DNA from 3 places in the Sporanaerobacter sp. PP17-6a genome. Region 3 is predicted to be linked to each of the others. Evidence: riboswitches for the same ligand, from Rfam matches in the RefSeq annotation. Region 3 holds a riboswitch; each other region holds the start of a gene.
What was found. A riboswitch is a leader RNA that binds a small molecule or an ion and turns the genes downstream of it on or off. The one in region 3 is predicted to bind cobalamin.
Positions count from the first base shown of each region.

Region 1 (5,580 bases), on a different contig from region 3:
TACAGGTATTTCCATAGGTGCAAACATTACTCTTGCGAGGGTATCACATAGCATGACTACAGTAGCTCCCGTAAAAATAACTGCCGGCAGTAAATATCTATAATCAGAACCTATAAACAATCTCGTCATATGTGGTACTATAAGTCCTACAAATCCTAAAAGCCCTACAACGCTTACAGCACTTCCTGCCAATAAGGACGAAATTATAATAAAGGCAAACCTTGTTCTTTCAACATTTAATCCAAGGCTTGTAGCTACTTCGTCTCCCATCATCAGTATATTCAGTTTGTTTGGTATCAATAAAATCAAAAAAATCCCTATAGCTGCATAAGGAAATATAATTTTTACCTGCTGCCACGTAGTAGATGAAAGGCCCCCCACCATGAAGCCTATAACTCCTGCCACCTTGTTCGGATAAAACGTCATCAAGGCGTTTGTTCCCGCTCCCAATAAGGAAGAAACGGCAACTCCGGCCAGTATCAATCTCGTTGGTACAACACCTTCCTTCCACGCTAAAAAATATATAAAAAGTGTGGCCAGAAGTGCACCTATAAATGCACCTATAGGTGCCAAATAGTAGAAATCCGGAAAGAGTATCAGAATTAATAATGTCATAAGTCCGGCTCCAGAGGAAACTCCTATGATATTTGGCGCCGCTAATGGGTTTCTCATAACACCCTGCAATATGGCTCCCGATAATGCAAGACATGTCCCAACGAGGGCTGCTACTATAGTTCTCGGCAATCTGACGTTCCATATTATTTGATAGTTCACTGTGGATTTTTCAAAGAATACCGCATTTATTATTTCCTTTGGATGTACCTTTACCGCTCCATTTCCTATGCTTATAAAAAAACTGATTACAGTCAAAGCTATAAAAATCAGTAAAATAACCTTCTTTTTAATTCTTTCTTTTTTTATATTGCTATCAGTCATATTTTATTCCCCTTAGTATTAAGCATTTTAATAGCTGTATAGTCTTTTATATAAAGACTATACAGCCATGCCAATCTTTTTATTTGAATATATCCGGATAAAGTATTTTTGCTAAGCCTTCATAAGCATCGGGATATTTTGCATTTGGTTTATATAAGTACAAGTCCTTAGAAAGAATTATATATCTGTCATTCTTCACAGCAGTAAGAGAGCTCCAAGCCGGATTATCTTCCACATCCTGTTTCAATCTTGCCATTATTTCCTCTTTATCGCTTCCCATAGTTTGTACAAATATGAAATCCGGATCTTCCTGTATTATTTTTTCCATGCTGAAGACCTTTGCATCAGACGAATTTGCCGCAGTATCGGATATATTTATGGTGTTTAAATCCTTGAGCATTTCCCCCACCATTGATTCCGAATTCCTGACTGTAATATTTTTAGCAGTAGCAAATACTATTAGCACTTTATATTTTTTGTCTTTCGGTACTTTTGCTATTATTTCATCTACTTTCTTTTTTACTTCATTGGTGTGTTTTTCATACAGGTCTTCTCTTCCGGTAATCCCCGTGAAAAGCCTTACAGTCATATAATAATCCTTTAAATAAGTATTAGCTAAATCAATAACCTGAATGTTATTTTGTTCCAATGACGGAATCAGTGATGCTTGACCTTTAAAGTCATTAGTCAAAATGACTAAATCAGGTTTTAATGCCAATATCTTTTCAAGGCTCGGAGAACCGGGGCTTCCTACAACTTCAGCGGATTTAGCATTTTCAATAGGTTTTTCCTCGGCTTCTTCTACCTTTCCTATTACTTTTCCGCCACAGCTATCCCAGATGTCAAGATATGAATTGTATAAGCAGACAACCCTTTCAGGGTTCTTTTTTATGGTTACTTCTTTTCCTCTGGCATCTGTAAATACTACATTATCCTTATTAACAGTAACCCCGTATTCTGATACTGGTTTATTCTCTTCTTCTTTCTTCGTTTCTTCTTTAGCATCATCATTATCCGAACCGTTTACATCTTTAGTGTTTTGACATCCGCTAAATATTGATACAGCCATCACAACTACCAAAAATAATAACAACATCTTTGTCTTTTTCATATTTCATTCCTCCTAAAATATTCTTTTCAATAATCAGTTATTTTCTATGACGGTTTTTAAGTGAGATATGAATATATCTTGAATTTTTTTATTCTGACCTAATCCAAGCATATTCACTTCAACCTCAAAACCGTCTTTGATTAACGTATTCTTCCATGAACTGCCTTTATCGCCAGCCATATCGTTGATTACGTGATCCCCCGTTACCAACATAAAGGGCATTAGTATAATTTTTTTTATCTTTCTCCGGAAGAGTTGAGGTATTATATTCCCTAACGTTATACTTCCTTCCATTGTTCCGATAAATATATTGTCTGAATATTCCTTTCTAAAATATTTTTCCAACAGACTATAACTGGTATCCGAGCTATGATCTGTACCATGTCCCATAAAAACCAATGCCTCATCAGGTTTAATTTGCGGAATTTCAATTGAATTTACTGTCCTTTCATAATCTGTATCATCGTATAACAGCGGTACTCCTATTTTTACAATGATATCCTGATTTTCTTTTTTAAACAATTCTGCCTGATTTACGAGCTTATTGTATTCATGACCTGGTATTATATGAAGGGATTGTATATATATTTGGGAAATACCTTCGTTTTTCATCTTCCCCAATGCTTCTGTTACATTATTTACTGATATTCCATCCCTTTTCTTAAGTTTATTAATCACCATCTGGGAAGTAAAAGCCCTTTCCGTATAATATCCGTTAAACTCCTTCTTCACCCTCTTTTCTATGCTTTTTATACATAATTTTTCGGCTTCCTCAAAGGTGGTGCCAAAACTTGCCACAATAATTCCTTTCTCCATTATTCCCTCCTTATCTCAAATAAAAAAACCATGGCCTTTTCTGCTATGGTTATATATAAATAAAACTTACATGTAAACAACCACTTCCCTCCGAAGGCTTATTTATAAAAGTTACAGGCAGGTCTCCTGGCTAATAGTTCATCCTACTCTCAATACCTTCCCAGAAAAGCTTCCAGTGGTAATTGTATGATTTCGTTCCTATTTACAGTAGCGGGGGCTGCAGCGGATTTTTCACCGCTTTCCCTTTTAATTTCAAAAAACCTGTAATTTTAAGCTATTTAATTATACAAGATTATTTCTTTAAATCTTTATCAATAACTTTAATTATATCATATATATTATCATATAAATTTATATAATTTATTTTAGGGCGTTTTATCAACACCACATTTACTCCTGTTTCTATAGCTCCTTTAATCTTTTCTTCGGTTCCTCCCTCATCTCCGCTGTCCTTAGTTACCATATATTTTATATTATAATTATTATACATGGCCTTATTGAATTCCTCTGTAAAAGGTCCTTGGGCCGCTATTATCTGCTTTGGAAGAAGCCTCAGGTCCTCACATTTTTTTATCACAGAATAGGTAGGCAAAACTCTCGCATACAGTCTGTCAATCTCTAAAGATGAAGTAAAAAGCTGAAGGTTATTGCTGCCGACAGTCAAAAGTATATTTCCTTTAGTTCCCTTTAAGTATGATATAGCTTTATCATAATCGGGAAAACAAGATACTCCATCTGTCTTATCATAGGAGTTTCCCTTTCTTTCATATCTTAAATATTTTATTCCCATAGATTTACATGCTGCCATGGCATTGACCGAAACCTTTTCGGCATAGGGATGAGTAGCATCTACTATACATTCTATTTTTCTTTTCCGTATCAACTTTTCCATATCCCCTTGTTCCATTTTTTCGGATATTACTTCCGCATTACAATCGGATTCTATTAGTATTCCTCCATACTTCGTAGCTGTAGAAGCTATAACGTCATATCCTCTTTGAAACAACAATTCTATTATCTTTCTTCCGTCAGATGTCCCTGACAATACCAATATCATATTGCATACCCTCTCGGTGTTATCATTTTGCCTTTTGCCATATAGGTATGTGAATTTCCGACAATAATCGTGGTAAACATATCTATATCATATTTAAGCATATCTTCAAGTGTAGTTATAACACATGATTCTCCCTTTCTTTTAGCGTTCCTGACTATCCCCACTAATGTATCATTTTTTTTATATTTAAGAAGTATTTCTCTTGCTTTTTCTATTTCCTTTTGTCTTCCCTTGCTCTTAGGATTATACAAACATACTACAAAATCCCCTTCTCCTGCACAGTGAAGCCTTTTTTCAATTAAACTCCAATCCGTAAGTAAATCACTCAAACTTATCGTAACATAGTCGTGCATAATAGGCGCTCCCAGAGAAGCCGCCGCTGCATTTGCAGCAGTAATCCCCGGTACTACTTCTACCTCTACGGAGCTTTTGCTTTTAAAAACTATTTCCAAAATTATTCCCGCCATTCCGTAAACACCGGCATCCCCACTGCTTATCAATGATACGGTATTCCCTTCTTCCGCATATTTTAAGGCTTCTTCACATCTTTCTTTCTCTTTTTTCATGCCCGTCGAAGCTACTTCTTTATCTCTTATTATATCTTCTATCAAGTCCACATAAGTTTTATATCCAACTATTACATCCGATTTTTCAATAGCATTTCTGGCTTCAAAGGTCATATGTTCAATATTGCCGGGACCTATTCCGACTACAAATATTTTTCCTGTCTTGTCCACCTATATTTCCTCCCATACAGATAAGGTTATTCCATTATAAGATTTTTTGGTCATAAGAAAATGTCCTCCCGAAGCGGTAAGCATTGCACAGGGTTCACAGACCCCGCCAACCCCTATAGTCTTTTTCACAAACTCGGAACAGCTAAAATTCTTTTCCACAGTTTTTATTTCTTCTCTGGAAACTATTTTAACTTCAGCATCATAATATCGGGCAGCTTCAAATATTCCTGCTTCATTTTTCTTAAGATCCACCGTTGCAAAATGCTTTATACTTCTTACGTCAATGTTTAAAGAATTCAATGCTTCTGCTACAGCCGATATTATAGCTTCCTTAGGAATTCCCCTTTTACAACCTATTCCTATGATTATATTTTTAGGTATAAGCTGTACTTCATTGGAAGAGGAGATGTCCAAAACTTTGTTTGTTATGTATATCATTCCCTTTCCCTTCGCAGATTCCACTATATTATCCGGAAGTTTTATATCTATTCTTATATCTGACTTTATCCCTACCAATTCATCATTTACTATAAGGGCAGTAACATCTTTGGCATTTAACATGTCGGATACCCGACAGTTTAATTTCTCCGCCAAAGTATCAACGGCTATCAATCCTCTGACATCGGAAGAAGTGGTTATCACGGCCTGCCCTCCTACTCTGTCTGCCAATAAACATGCCGCGTCATTAGCTCCTCCCAAATGGCCCGAAATTAAACTTATTACAAACTGTCCCTTCTCATCCATAACTATTATGCCGGGGTCCGTAGTTTTGCTTACCAAATACTTAGCTATACTCCTCACCACTATTCCCGCAGCCATGATAAACAGTATAATATCGTATTCATAAAATATGCTGCCCACGAATTCGCTCAATTTTTTATCTATAGTCAAAGTTTCCTTATCAGACCATTTTTTTAGGGTAT
Region 1 is NZ_FMIF01000015.1:98,125-103,704, forward strand. Features, by position in the region: gene PP176A_RS07610 (FecCD family ABC transporter permease) at 1-936, opposite strand, end outside; gene PP176A_RS07615 (ABC transporter substrate-binding protein) at 1,016-2,047, opposite strand; gene PP176A_RS07620 (sirohydrochlorin cobaltochelatase) at 2,081-2,863, opposite strand; cobalamin riboswitch at 2,963-3,143, opposite strand; gene PP176A_RS07625 (cobalt-precorrin-6A reductase) at 3,156-3,920, opposite strand; gene cobJ (precorrin-3B C(17)-methyltransferase) at 3,917-4,657, opposite strand; gene cbiG (cobalt-precorrin 5A hydrolase) at 4,658-5,580, opposite strand, start outside.
Region 1: linked by a shared signal. The riboswitch ahead of PP176A_RS07620 (sirohydrochlorin cobaltochelatase) and the one ahead of PP176A_RS08505 (ABC transporter substrate-binding protein) in region 3 are both predicted to bind cobalamin.

Region 2 (5,580 bases), on a different contig from region 3:
TATACTATTCTTATGGGAATCTGCTTATACTCGATTCCCTCCGATTCAAGAACTAAGTCGTATTTGAGTGGCTTTATATCTTTAGTTAGAAAAATCTCTACACTGGCTTTCCCACTACTGTCAAATTGTCCTTCCTTTAAGGTCTTGTTTTCATCCTCTCCATCTTCGGTTTCACCTTTAATAACCAATTCAAAATCTTTTCCCGCTAAATCAGTAGCTTCGATATCAGCCGTTATAGTATCCTTATTGGCCTCAAATATTCTGTTTTCTCCTATATCAAATTTCGAAACGGGATTTTCAACATTGATAAAGGGAACATAGTAATCTTTGGTTGGAGAGGATAAACGAATCCTCAATCCCGGAGTTCCATATTTTAATACCTCATCACTGAGAACAATTTCATTGGAAGTATATCTGCCCTCATTATCTAAAGATGGTTTGTCTCCTATAATCTTCAATTTTGAAGAGGAATCTGTTGTATCTATAATGTTTACATAAGTAATAGTGCTATTGGCTTTTTCAGGAATATTTAAATTTATAACAAAGCTTTCTCCTGCGCCTACACTGCCTTTATTGTAAGTAACTATCGGATTCAGCGGAAACGGTACAGTGTAAATATCCGAGCCCGATTCTATTTTCAGAACGGCTTTAGCCCATTTTAAATCTTCAGGAATAGATATCTCTATATCCGAACCAGTATTTTCTACTGGTCTTGATTCATTCGTATAAGAATTAACCAAATATATTTTTAAATCAGGGTTATAAATTTCTTCATTTATAGTGGCAGTTATGCTGTCATTGGCAAATTTTCCGGTATCATCATAGGTATTAATTCTATCTTTATCATAAGTAACAATATCAGTAAAATCTATATTTACTTTTTCGACAGACAGTTCCGAATCACCAACGGCAAATTTTAAAGCATACATATTGTCATTTATGTCGTTGGATACAAGATTTCCCGGTATTGAAATGTCAATACGGCCCGTCCCGTTATCATCCAATGTTACACTGTCTACCGAACCTTTATCTTCTCCGGTATAGCTATCATAAAAAATTATATCAACATCTTCGTTTACATGCTCGGGATAATTTATAGTACCTGTTATATTTTCCCCTGACGAAAATATATCTTTATCAAAGCTTATCCCTTCGGGTATTTCGGTCTGTTCATGGAGAAGAACATTTTCTTTCAGTGGGAAAGGCAAAGTATAGGTTTCCAAATCCGATTCTATTCTTAAAAGAGCTTTCCCCCATTTTAAATCCTCAGGAACGGATAAAATCATATCCTTGGACTCTGGTTTTTCCGCAATCAGTATTGTTTCATCATTATCCGGATTTACCAGATATACTTTTAAATTCTCATTAAAAATTTTTTCATCTATGGAAACGGCAATGCTGTTATCCCTAGAAGCATAAACTTCTTCTTTATCATATTTAACCATACCGCTGAAATCTACATTTACCTTTTTGACGGACAGCTCCGAATCTCCAATGACAAATTTCAGAGCATACATATTGTCATTTATGTCGTTGGATGCAAGATCTCCCGGTATCGAAATGTCAATATTACCTGTCCCGTTGTCATCCAATGTTACATTGCCTACCGAACCTTTATCTTCTCCGGTATAGCTATCATAAAAAATTACATCCACATTTTCGTTTTTATGTTCAGGATAATTTATGGCTCCTGTTATATTTTCCTCTGCCGAAAATGTATCTTTATCAAAGCTTATCCCTTCAGACACTTCCGACTGTTCTTTAATTTCATCATTCTGTTCGGACTTTTCTTGACTCTCCTCATTAGGAACAATATCCTTGTTTTCCTCGGATTCTTCCGAAGTCACGGTATCCTCCGTTCCTTCCTCTCCCTTCTCCGGAATTGTTGTATTTTCCTTGTTGGATTTCTCAGAAATTACGCTGTTTTCTTCATCTGTAGGATTTTCCGTATTTAAATTGTCCTGTGCATATGATATACTCTTCGGAAAATCCTTAGAACGAAAGATTTCTCCATAAAAAGAACTCCCGTTAGTAAATATCATTGTCAGTATTATACATAATGATAAAATACGTTTGAACCTTTTCATTAATATTCCCCCTCTTTATAACTAAAAAAATAAAAGCCCCGGTTTCACATAGAATCCGAGACTTTTTAACAGTCAGCACTTTATAATAAATTTCATTTTACCTCAATCCCGGAAGGTTAACGTTATCCCCATATAGGCAGGTCTCCTGACTTATGGCTCAACGTTACCTTTCCCCTTCCCAAAAATAAAATTTTCAGTGGTATATTTGAAAGGCCGCTCCCCACTTACAGTGACCGGATCGCTCAGGATTTTCACCTGATTCCCTTTTAATCTCTAAAAACAGAGAACCTAAAGGTAATATTCAATTATTTCAATAGTTTACTTTCAAATCTATCTTTATTATATAACATATTTTGATTATAAACAACATCATAAAAAGAAAAACACGAAGTGATCGTCAAATATTCTCCTTTTTAACAGTTGATATTTTTAAAATATTTCGGTATAAAAATTCTGAATAACATGATAAAATATATAAACAAATCGGAAGATTATTCTGCTTTAAAGAAAACAATATCCGTGAATATAACGGATTATGATATGATTCCTCAAAATAAAAAGCTTCACAGCAGTTTTAAGATATTGGAAAAGGATAAATATTTTCCGCTGACCGAAGACCTTCAGATTCACTTTTTGGAACTGCCGAAGTTAAAGTAAAAAGAAATAAAAGAATTACAGAATAAATAATTTATATAAACAATATATGCCAATTATTAAAAAAGTAATGTAAAATATTTTATGTAAACATTATAATAAAATAACACTCATTTTTGTCAATAATTAGTATAAATAACAACTAATAGATTACAAAGAAAATTATTTATTTTCACAAAAGCACAGATTATTTTACATTACCCATTACTAAATAAGGAATCCCGATTCAAGGTCAATCCTCGAATCGGGATTCCTTATTTATCTCATGATCAATTCATACAATCTATATAACATCACTGCGGTTTCAGCACGGGTTACATTTTTCTTCGGCATAAAGTTACCGTCAAATCCTCCGACAACTCCATTCTGAACTGCTATGGCTGCAGAGTCCTTTGCCCATGATGCTATGGAATCTTTATCTTCAAATCTATCTAATGCTTTTTCATCTTTATTGTCATATGATTTATTTTTCAATATATTTCCTATTATTTTAATCATTTCTTCTCTCGTAATATTCCCTTTCGGATCAAAGGACGTATCTGATTTCCCGTTGATCAGGCCACTCTGGTATACTGCAGATACCGAATCATAGTACCATTCATCTTTATCCACATCCGCAAAAGGAATGTCTCCATTTGAATTTTCATTTAATTTCAACATTCTGGAAACCAATGCGGCAAATTCCGCTCTTGTAATATTATCCGATGGCACAAACTCACTTTCCGTTTTCCCTTTTATTATACCCTTTACCGTCATAGACTCTATTGCAGATTTCGCCCATTCCACATCCGACGTATCTTTAAATTCCTTACTTCCTTCTTTTACTACGAATTTTCCGCATTTGTTTGTCAAGAACTTTATAGTCTTAGTCGCCTCATCATAAACTCCGCCTACAGACTCTTCGGTTCCGTCTTCATTTATCAGTACTGCTGTTACATTGTCAGGATTTTTTACTTCTCCATCAAATGCTATTTGAACCTCTATGGGTTTCTTAATTTCTGCAGTATTTCCTTTTTCATCCACAGCATTTAACTCCAAAGTCGAACCGTCTTGCTTAGCCGTAAGCTTTACTTTTACCCCAAAGGTGTCCGGTGAAATCTTGATTTTTCCGTTCTCTAATTTTATTTCTTTTTCGGTTTTCAAACCTACGGGTATTTCCACTTCCAACGGTTCTTTTACACTTTCTTTTGTTTCCGTCGATGTCGATTTATCCGAATCGGTTGTTGTTTTTCCCGAACCGTTCGACGTATTTGAATTCGAGTCGTCTGAATTATCGGGTTTTCCTGGTCCTTCAGGTTTCTCAGGTTCCTAGGGTTTTCCCGGTTCCACTTCATCCTCCTTATATACAACTTCAATTTCTGCCGGGAAAGCATCTTCCGCAATATCTATGTTTTCTTTTTTATTTAAAACCGTTATCTTTTGTATTTTTGCCTTATCAAATATTTTACTCCCTATTTTCTCAATAGTTGAAGGAATATCTATTTCTTCTATTGCCACTCCTTGAAATGCACCATAGCCTATTGTTTTTAACCCTTCATGTAAAGTCACTTCTTTTAGGCTTGTACAACTATAAAAAGCAGAGGTATCGATACTTCCAATACTTCCCGGAATATCTATTTCTTCTACTGCCGTAGAACCAAATGCAAGACGGCTTATTGTTTTTAACCCCTCATTTAAAATCACTTCTTTTAGATTTATACAACTATAAAAGGCTTTTTCACGGATGCTTTCAACACTTCCCGGAATATCTATTTCTTTTATTGCCGTTCCTTGAAATGTACCATTTCCTATTGTTTTTAACCCCTCATTTAAAGTCGCTTCTTTTAGGTTTACACAACTATAAAAGGCTTTTTCATCGATAATTTCAACACTTCCCGGAATATCTATTTCTTCTATTGCCGTTCCTTGAAATGCACCAACGCCTATTGTTTTTAACCCCTCATTTAAAGTCACTTTATTTAAGGTTGTACAACTACTAAAAGCATCTGTACCGATACTTTCAACAGGAATTACTTCCCCATTTACTTTAAATTCACTGGGTATGACAATTTCCGTTTCAGTCCCTGTATATTTCGTAATCTCTCTCTTTCCCGCATCAAATTCATATCCCAGTTCTTCAGGAGTTGGAACTTCTTCTTCCGAAGCGGCAGCAAAAGTTTCCGGCTCCGATTCAGGTTCCTCAGGGATTTCACCTTCCGTTTCTTCTTTCTCCGGAGCTTCTGCACCTGTTTCTACATTTTGCTGTATATCCAGCCCAACATCTTCAGCAAATACGAAAAATGGAAAAGAGGCCAACATCATGATCCCTACCAGGACTATTGACAACAACTGTCGTTTCCTTCTTATCATTGTTTCTACACTCCTTTTTTTATTTTAATAAGATGAAAAAACTAAGTTAATCAGCGGCTTCTTACTTTCCATGATACGGCGCCGCCCTTTCCGTGTATCACGGATAATTTTCTCTCTTGAACATTCCCCCCTTTCAAAAGGATTTACATGTTAAATATTCAACCTAATTTTACAGGTTATATTATCCCTCGTCTTCACTTCTTCATCACCTATATAGAATTTTAATTCTTCCAGGTTGTAAGAATCATATCGTTCTTCATTGGTACTTAATTATACGGATTATGCTAAAACAAGCGATAAGAAACGATATCTTATTTTCCTTTGCGTGTAATCCCTCCTTCACTTTCTTCCTTTCCTATTTTGAAATTCAAAAAAATAAACAGCCCTAACTTCCGATAAAAGTCAGAGCTGCTAAACTCATCATGTGTTATAATCTACAATATTATTTATTATATCAAAAAACAACCAAATATAATTTCACATATCCCTT
Region 2 is NZ_FMIF01000009.1:36,242-41,821, forward strand. Features, by position in the region: gene PP176A_RS04660 (S-layer homology domain-containing protein) at 1-2,087, opposite strand, end outside; cobalamin riboswitch at 2,206-2,393, opposite strand; gene PP176A_RS04665 (PD-(D/E)XK nuclease family transposase) at 2,550-2,744, shown strand; gene PP176A_RS04670 (S-layer homology domain-containing protein) at 3,000-3,902, opposite strand; gene PP176A_RS04675 (leucine-rich repeat domain-containing protein) at 4,050-5,090, opposite strand.
Region 2: linked by a shared signal. The riboswitch ahead of PP176A_RS04660 (S-layer homology domain-containing protein) and the one ahead of PP176A_RS08505 (ABC transporter substrate-binding protein) in region 3 are both predicted to bind cobalamin.

Region 3 (5,580 bases):
AAATAGTGATAAGAAACTTATCTATATTTCCCTTGGGACCGTAAACAATAAAAATAATGAATTTTATAAAAAATGTTTGATGGCATTTGGTGATGGCGAATTTGATGTTATCATGTCCGTAGGCGAAAGCACGGATATTTCATCGTTGGGAGAAATACCTGAGAATTTTGAAATAAAGAACAAGGTTGAACAAATAAAAGTATTACAAAATACAGATGTTTTTATAACACATAGCGGAATGAACAGCGTTAACGAAAGCTTATATTATGGCGTACCGATGGTATTATTTCCCCAGCATCAAGAACAACGCATGGTAGCTGAAAGAGTTGTGACTTTAGGTGCCGGAGTTTATTTAAAAAATGATAACCCCAAAGATATGAAAGAAGCGGTGCAGACGATTCTAGAATATGATTCTTATCAGGAAAATGCCGTAAAATTATCAGAAAGCCTTAAACTATCCGGGGGTGCAAAAAAAGCAGCGGAGGTTATCGGCAGGATTGCAGAAGAATAGATGTGGCTGAAATAGGATAATTTAGATATTAATGACTATATCCTTGGATTATCAACAGATGAATTTATTAATGGACTGCTGGATATAAATTTAAATACGGAGGAATAACAAATGCATTTAGAAAAACCGGAATGGATTAAAGTAAAAATACAAGGTGGAAATGTATCAGGTAAGGTAAACTCTTTGATTTCAGAACTTTCTTTAAATACCGTATGCAATGAAGCCAATTGTCCTAATAGGATGGAGTGCTATGAAAGAGGAACTGCCACATTTATGATATTAGGTAGAAATTGTACCAGAAACTGTACCTTTTGCAATGTAACTAAGAAAAAGCCCGAAAAAATAAACCCCATGGAACCGGAAAACGTAGCTAAGGCTGTAGCTAAGCTTGGTTTAAAACATGCCGTTATTACATCTGTTACTAGGGATGATTTGGAAGATCAAGGAGCTAATCAGTTTGCAAGAGTTGTAGAGAAAATAAGAAAGACTGCCCCAAAGGTAACAATTGAACTGCTTATACCTGATATGCAAGGAAATAAGGAATTAATAGATATTATCATAAATTCAGAACCAAACATACTGAATCATAATGTAGAAACAGTACCGGAATTATATTATAAGATTAGACCTATGGCGGTATTCGATAGATCTATAGAATTACTTGGTTATGTAAAGAAGACAAAACCAAATATGAGGACTAAATCGGGTATGATGTTAGGCTTGGGTGAAACTAAAGAACAGATAATAAATGTATTTAGAAGATTAAGAGAAGTTGATTGTGACATGCTGACATTGGGGCAATATTTGCAGCCCAGCAAATCCCATATTCCGGTAGTGGAATATGTTACTCCTGAAACATTTTACGAATATAAAGAAATCGCGTTATCCATGGGTTTTAAGAGAGTGGCATCGGCACCTCTCGTTAGAAGTTCTTACTATGCAGAGAATTTTTAAGACATGAAGGGGACGGTAAGACTGCAGAAATATTTCTCTCCGCTTTTGTTCAAAATATTTTTTCCCTCTGTAACGAAACATTCGTTTTTGGGATATATAAGCAGAATCAATTAAAAGGAGGCGAGGTAGTGGGTGCCCGCATTGAAGAAATATACAAAGAATACGCCCAAAGCGTGTACAAATGGAGGTCGAACAGCATTTAAAGGAATGTGACGATTGCCGCTCGGACTATGAAAAGATGAAATCTCCTGTCAATATACCGCTGCCGCCAACGACGGATAAAGAGGTAGACTTTTTGAAGAAAGTTAGGCGCAAGGCCTGGTGTATCGCTGCCTGTCTCTTTGTCATCGGGATATTGATTGGCATTGCCGGCATTTACATTGGGGAAACCGATGACGCACCCGGCGCTGCGCTAATTGGTATCCTGCTGATGATAGGATTAGTGGTGTTTGGCGTAAGAGCTGCTTGGCGCAGACGTTGATGGCAAAGTAAAATTTGTCTTGACAATTGATATCACTATATTTAATATAATAGATGAGAATTGAATATAAGAATGAATAGGGCTAGGGAAGCAGGGTGAAAATCCCTCACGGTCCCGCCGCTGTAAAGGAAGAGTCTTTTCTAAATGTCACTGGGAAACTGGGAAGACAGAAAAGATGATGAATCTTAAGTCAGAAAACCTACCTATTTATTAGCAGAAATAACTCTACGGTGGATGGAGAAAGCTGATTATTATTTTAGAAGAATTTTTGCTTTATTGAATTTTATATAATAAAGATTATTTAATAAGCTTATAAGAACTTCATTAGCCATGATTATTGCTTTAATGAAGTTCTTATTTTTTTATAAAAAGAGAGGATGAAAAAGGTGAAGTTCTATAAAAGGATATTGTTGCCATTAGTTGTGATTATGTTGATATTTAGCGTTTCGGGGTATACTAAAACTACTGAGACAGGCGGGTTGAGCAATACTCAAGACCTTCCCATAACTGTAGAGGGAAATAATTATCCGTTAAAGATAAAGGATTTTCTCAAGAAAGAAACTATCTTAGAAAAGAAACCGGAAAAGGTAGCTGTTTTATCAGGCACCCCCTTAAATATATGGTACGATTTGGGGGGAAAATCCATATGTACGTCTAATATAACAGATAATTTAAAATTGATATCCGAATATAAGAAGGAAATAAACGATCTTCCACAGATAGGGCCTGTATATTCCATAGATATGGAATCCGTAGTATCCCTTAAACCGGATTTAATTATAGCTCAGGCCGGCACTCAAGGGACACAGGCGGATAAATTAAGGGATATTGGGTTTAAGGTGATTACTACTAATATAAGAAGCTATGATGATGTAATAGCAACTTATAATGCCTTCGGCAAGATACTGGGAAATGAAAAATCAGCTGAAGCAAAGATAGAAGCTCTAAAGAATAAGAAAGAAGAAATAGTATCTAAACTGCCCAAAGACAATAAATCCGTGGTCATATTATATATAACAGCCAAAACTATTGCTGTTAAGTTGGACAATAGTATAGCAGGAGATGTAGCTAAAATTTTAAAACTTGACAATATTGCATCCGATTTGCCTCCCGATACTATAGGCTCGGAAACTACTCCGTTGGATGTGGAATACATAGTGAAAAAGAATCCTGATTATGTTCTGGTTACAAGTATGATATCTGATGACGAAGAGGCCAAAAAGACTATGGAAGAGGAATTTAAGAGTAACCCCGTATGGAAGGGAGTAAAAGCCGTTCAAGAGGGACGAGTTATTTATCTTCCCCAACAGTATTTCTTATATAATGCAGGTCCTTATTATAGTGAAGCAATAGAATATATGGCAAAGAGTATATATCCGGAAATATATGGAGAGGTGACTCATCAGGATGGAAAATGATATTTCTCTCAGGGACAAAAAGGGATTTAAAATAACTGTTATTGCTATCTTAGCGATGCTCTTCTTTATATCTTTTATATTAGGGCTTACAAAAGGAACTCTTGAGGTAGAGGTGAAGCGGATATTTGAAGTTATTTCTAAGGATGACGGAAGTCCAGAGAGAATGGTAATTTGGAATATCAGGCTTCCAAGAATGATATTGGCAGCTTTGGTAGGAATAAATCTTGCTCTGTCAGGTGCTATTTTACAAGGGGTAATGAAGAATCCCTTAGCTGATCCCAGCATAATCGGTATAAGCAGCGGAGCAGGACTATTTGGAATTATTGTATTGGTCGTTTTTCCCCAGTATATAAAAATGGTGACTATTGCAGCTTTTATGGGAGCCATGTTGGCTGCCTCCATAATATATCTTTTATCCTGGAAAGGCGGCATAAAAACTATAAGGGTAGTATTAGCAGGAGTAGCTGTATCGTCTCTTTTTGCCGCAGGGATTTCAGGAATATTGGTCTTTTATAGTGATCGGGTCCATGGAGCATTGAATTTTATGAATGGAAGTTTATCATCAAGAAGCTGGCCGGAAGTTTGGACTATTTTACCTTACACTATAATTGGTTTTGTTTTAGCAAATATATTTGCGGACAAACTTAATATTTTGATATTGGGGGACGATGTTGCACGGGGTATTGGCTTAAATGTTGAAGCAACAAGATTTGGATTTACGGCTTTAGCCGCTTTTCTTGCGGCAAGTGCAGTAAGTGTTGTGGGACTTTTAGGATTTGTAGGGCTTATAGTGCCTCACAGTATAAGGTTAGTTATTGGGAACGATTATAGATACATGTTTCCTGCAACTGCTTTATTTGGCTCTGTACTCCTAATGCTAAGCGATACTTTTGCAAGAACTGTTTTAAGCCCCATGGAGATACCGGTAGGAATTGTAATGGCGGTACTGGGAGTTCCTTTCTTTTTATTCTTGCTAAGAAGGGAGTAAAAGGCTAAAGATGAATAAGAATATTATATTATCAATTGAGGGTTTAAGCGTAAGCTATAAAAATAAAGATGTTTTAACGGATATAAATTTACAGATAGAAAAAGGGAAGGTCTATTCTATTATTGGTCCAAATGGCTGTGGAAAGACTACTTTAATACGGACCATTAACAGAAGTATAAAACCTAAAAAGGGAAAGATTTTTTTAAATGGAGAGAATATATTCAAAATGAAAAACAAAGATGTAGCTAAAAAGATAGCCATATTAAATCAAAATAATAATACGATGAACGATGTAACTGTAAAAAGATTAGTTCAATATGGGCGATATGCTTATAAAAATTGGTGGGAGACCGTTGACGGAAAAGATAGTGAAATAGTTCAATGGGCAATGGAGAAGACGGGAGTGATAAAGCTTCAGAACAGAAGAATTAATACCCTTTCAGGAGGAGAAATGCAAAGGGTGTGGATTGCTATGTCTGTTGCACAAAAGCCGGAGATACTTCTGCTGGATGAACCTACTACTTATCTTGATATATGTAACCAATTAGAGATAATGGATCTCATAACGAAGCTAAATAAGGAAGAAGAAATAACTATAGTCATGGTACTCCATGATATAAATCATGCGGTCAGATATTCAAACGAACTCATTATAATTGACGATCACCAATATACGCAAAAGGAGATCCCTGGATTATATTAAAAAGCGGAGCAATTGAAGAAGTCTTTAAAGTTAAAGCCGAAATAACAATGGATGAAGATACGAAAAAACCGAGATTTTATGCGAAAGAATGCATTTAGAAAGTATAGGGAGGTCCTATGGTGAAGATTACTTTTATAACTGTATCAACCCCTGGAATTAAATCCTTAATTGAAGCAGGGAAGGAGATAAACCGACAATATCCTAATATTCTTGATTTAAATCTTTATTACGGAAAAGAAGAGATGAATGATGAAAAATCCAAAAAAATGGCAGAAGATATTAAAAACAGCCATTTGGTTTTTGTAGATTTAATGGGAAGCCCTTCAAGTATAGCGAAAAGCGTATATATAGGTCTTGAAAGCTGCAATGGGAATATAGTTCCTTACGGAAGTTCCGCAAGAGAGTATATGCGTCTCGGAAGTTTTACTATGAAGGGCATGACAGACGGGAAAAACAAAAAGAAAATGAATATGGCTGCCATTGAAAAGATGAAGAGTACGGCGGAAACGCTCGGCAAAATAATGC
Region 3 is NZ_FMIF01000017.1:18,049-23,628, forward strand. Features, by position in the region: gene PP176A_RS08490 (macrolide family glycosyltransferase) at 1-511, shown strand, start outside; gene lipA (lipoyl synthase) at 623-1,465, shown strand; gene PP176A_RS16055 (hypothetical protein) at 1,647-1,946, shown strand; cobalamin riboswitch at 2,008-2,167, shown strand; gene PP176A_RS08505 (ABC transporter substrate-binding protein) at 2,333-3,364, shown strand; gene PP176A_RS08510 (FecCD family ABC transporter permease) at 3,354-4,352, shown strand; gene PP176A_RS08515 (ABC transporter ATP-binding protein) at 4,363-5,055, shown strand; gene bchH (magnesium chelatase subunit H) at 5,175-5,580, shown strand, end outside.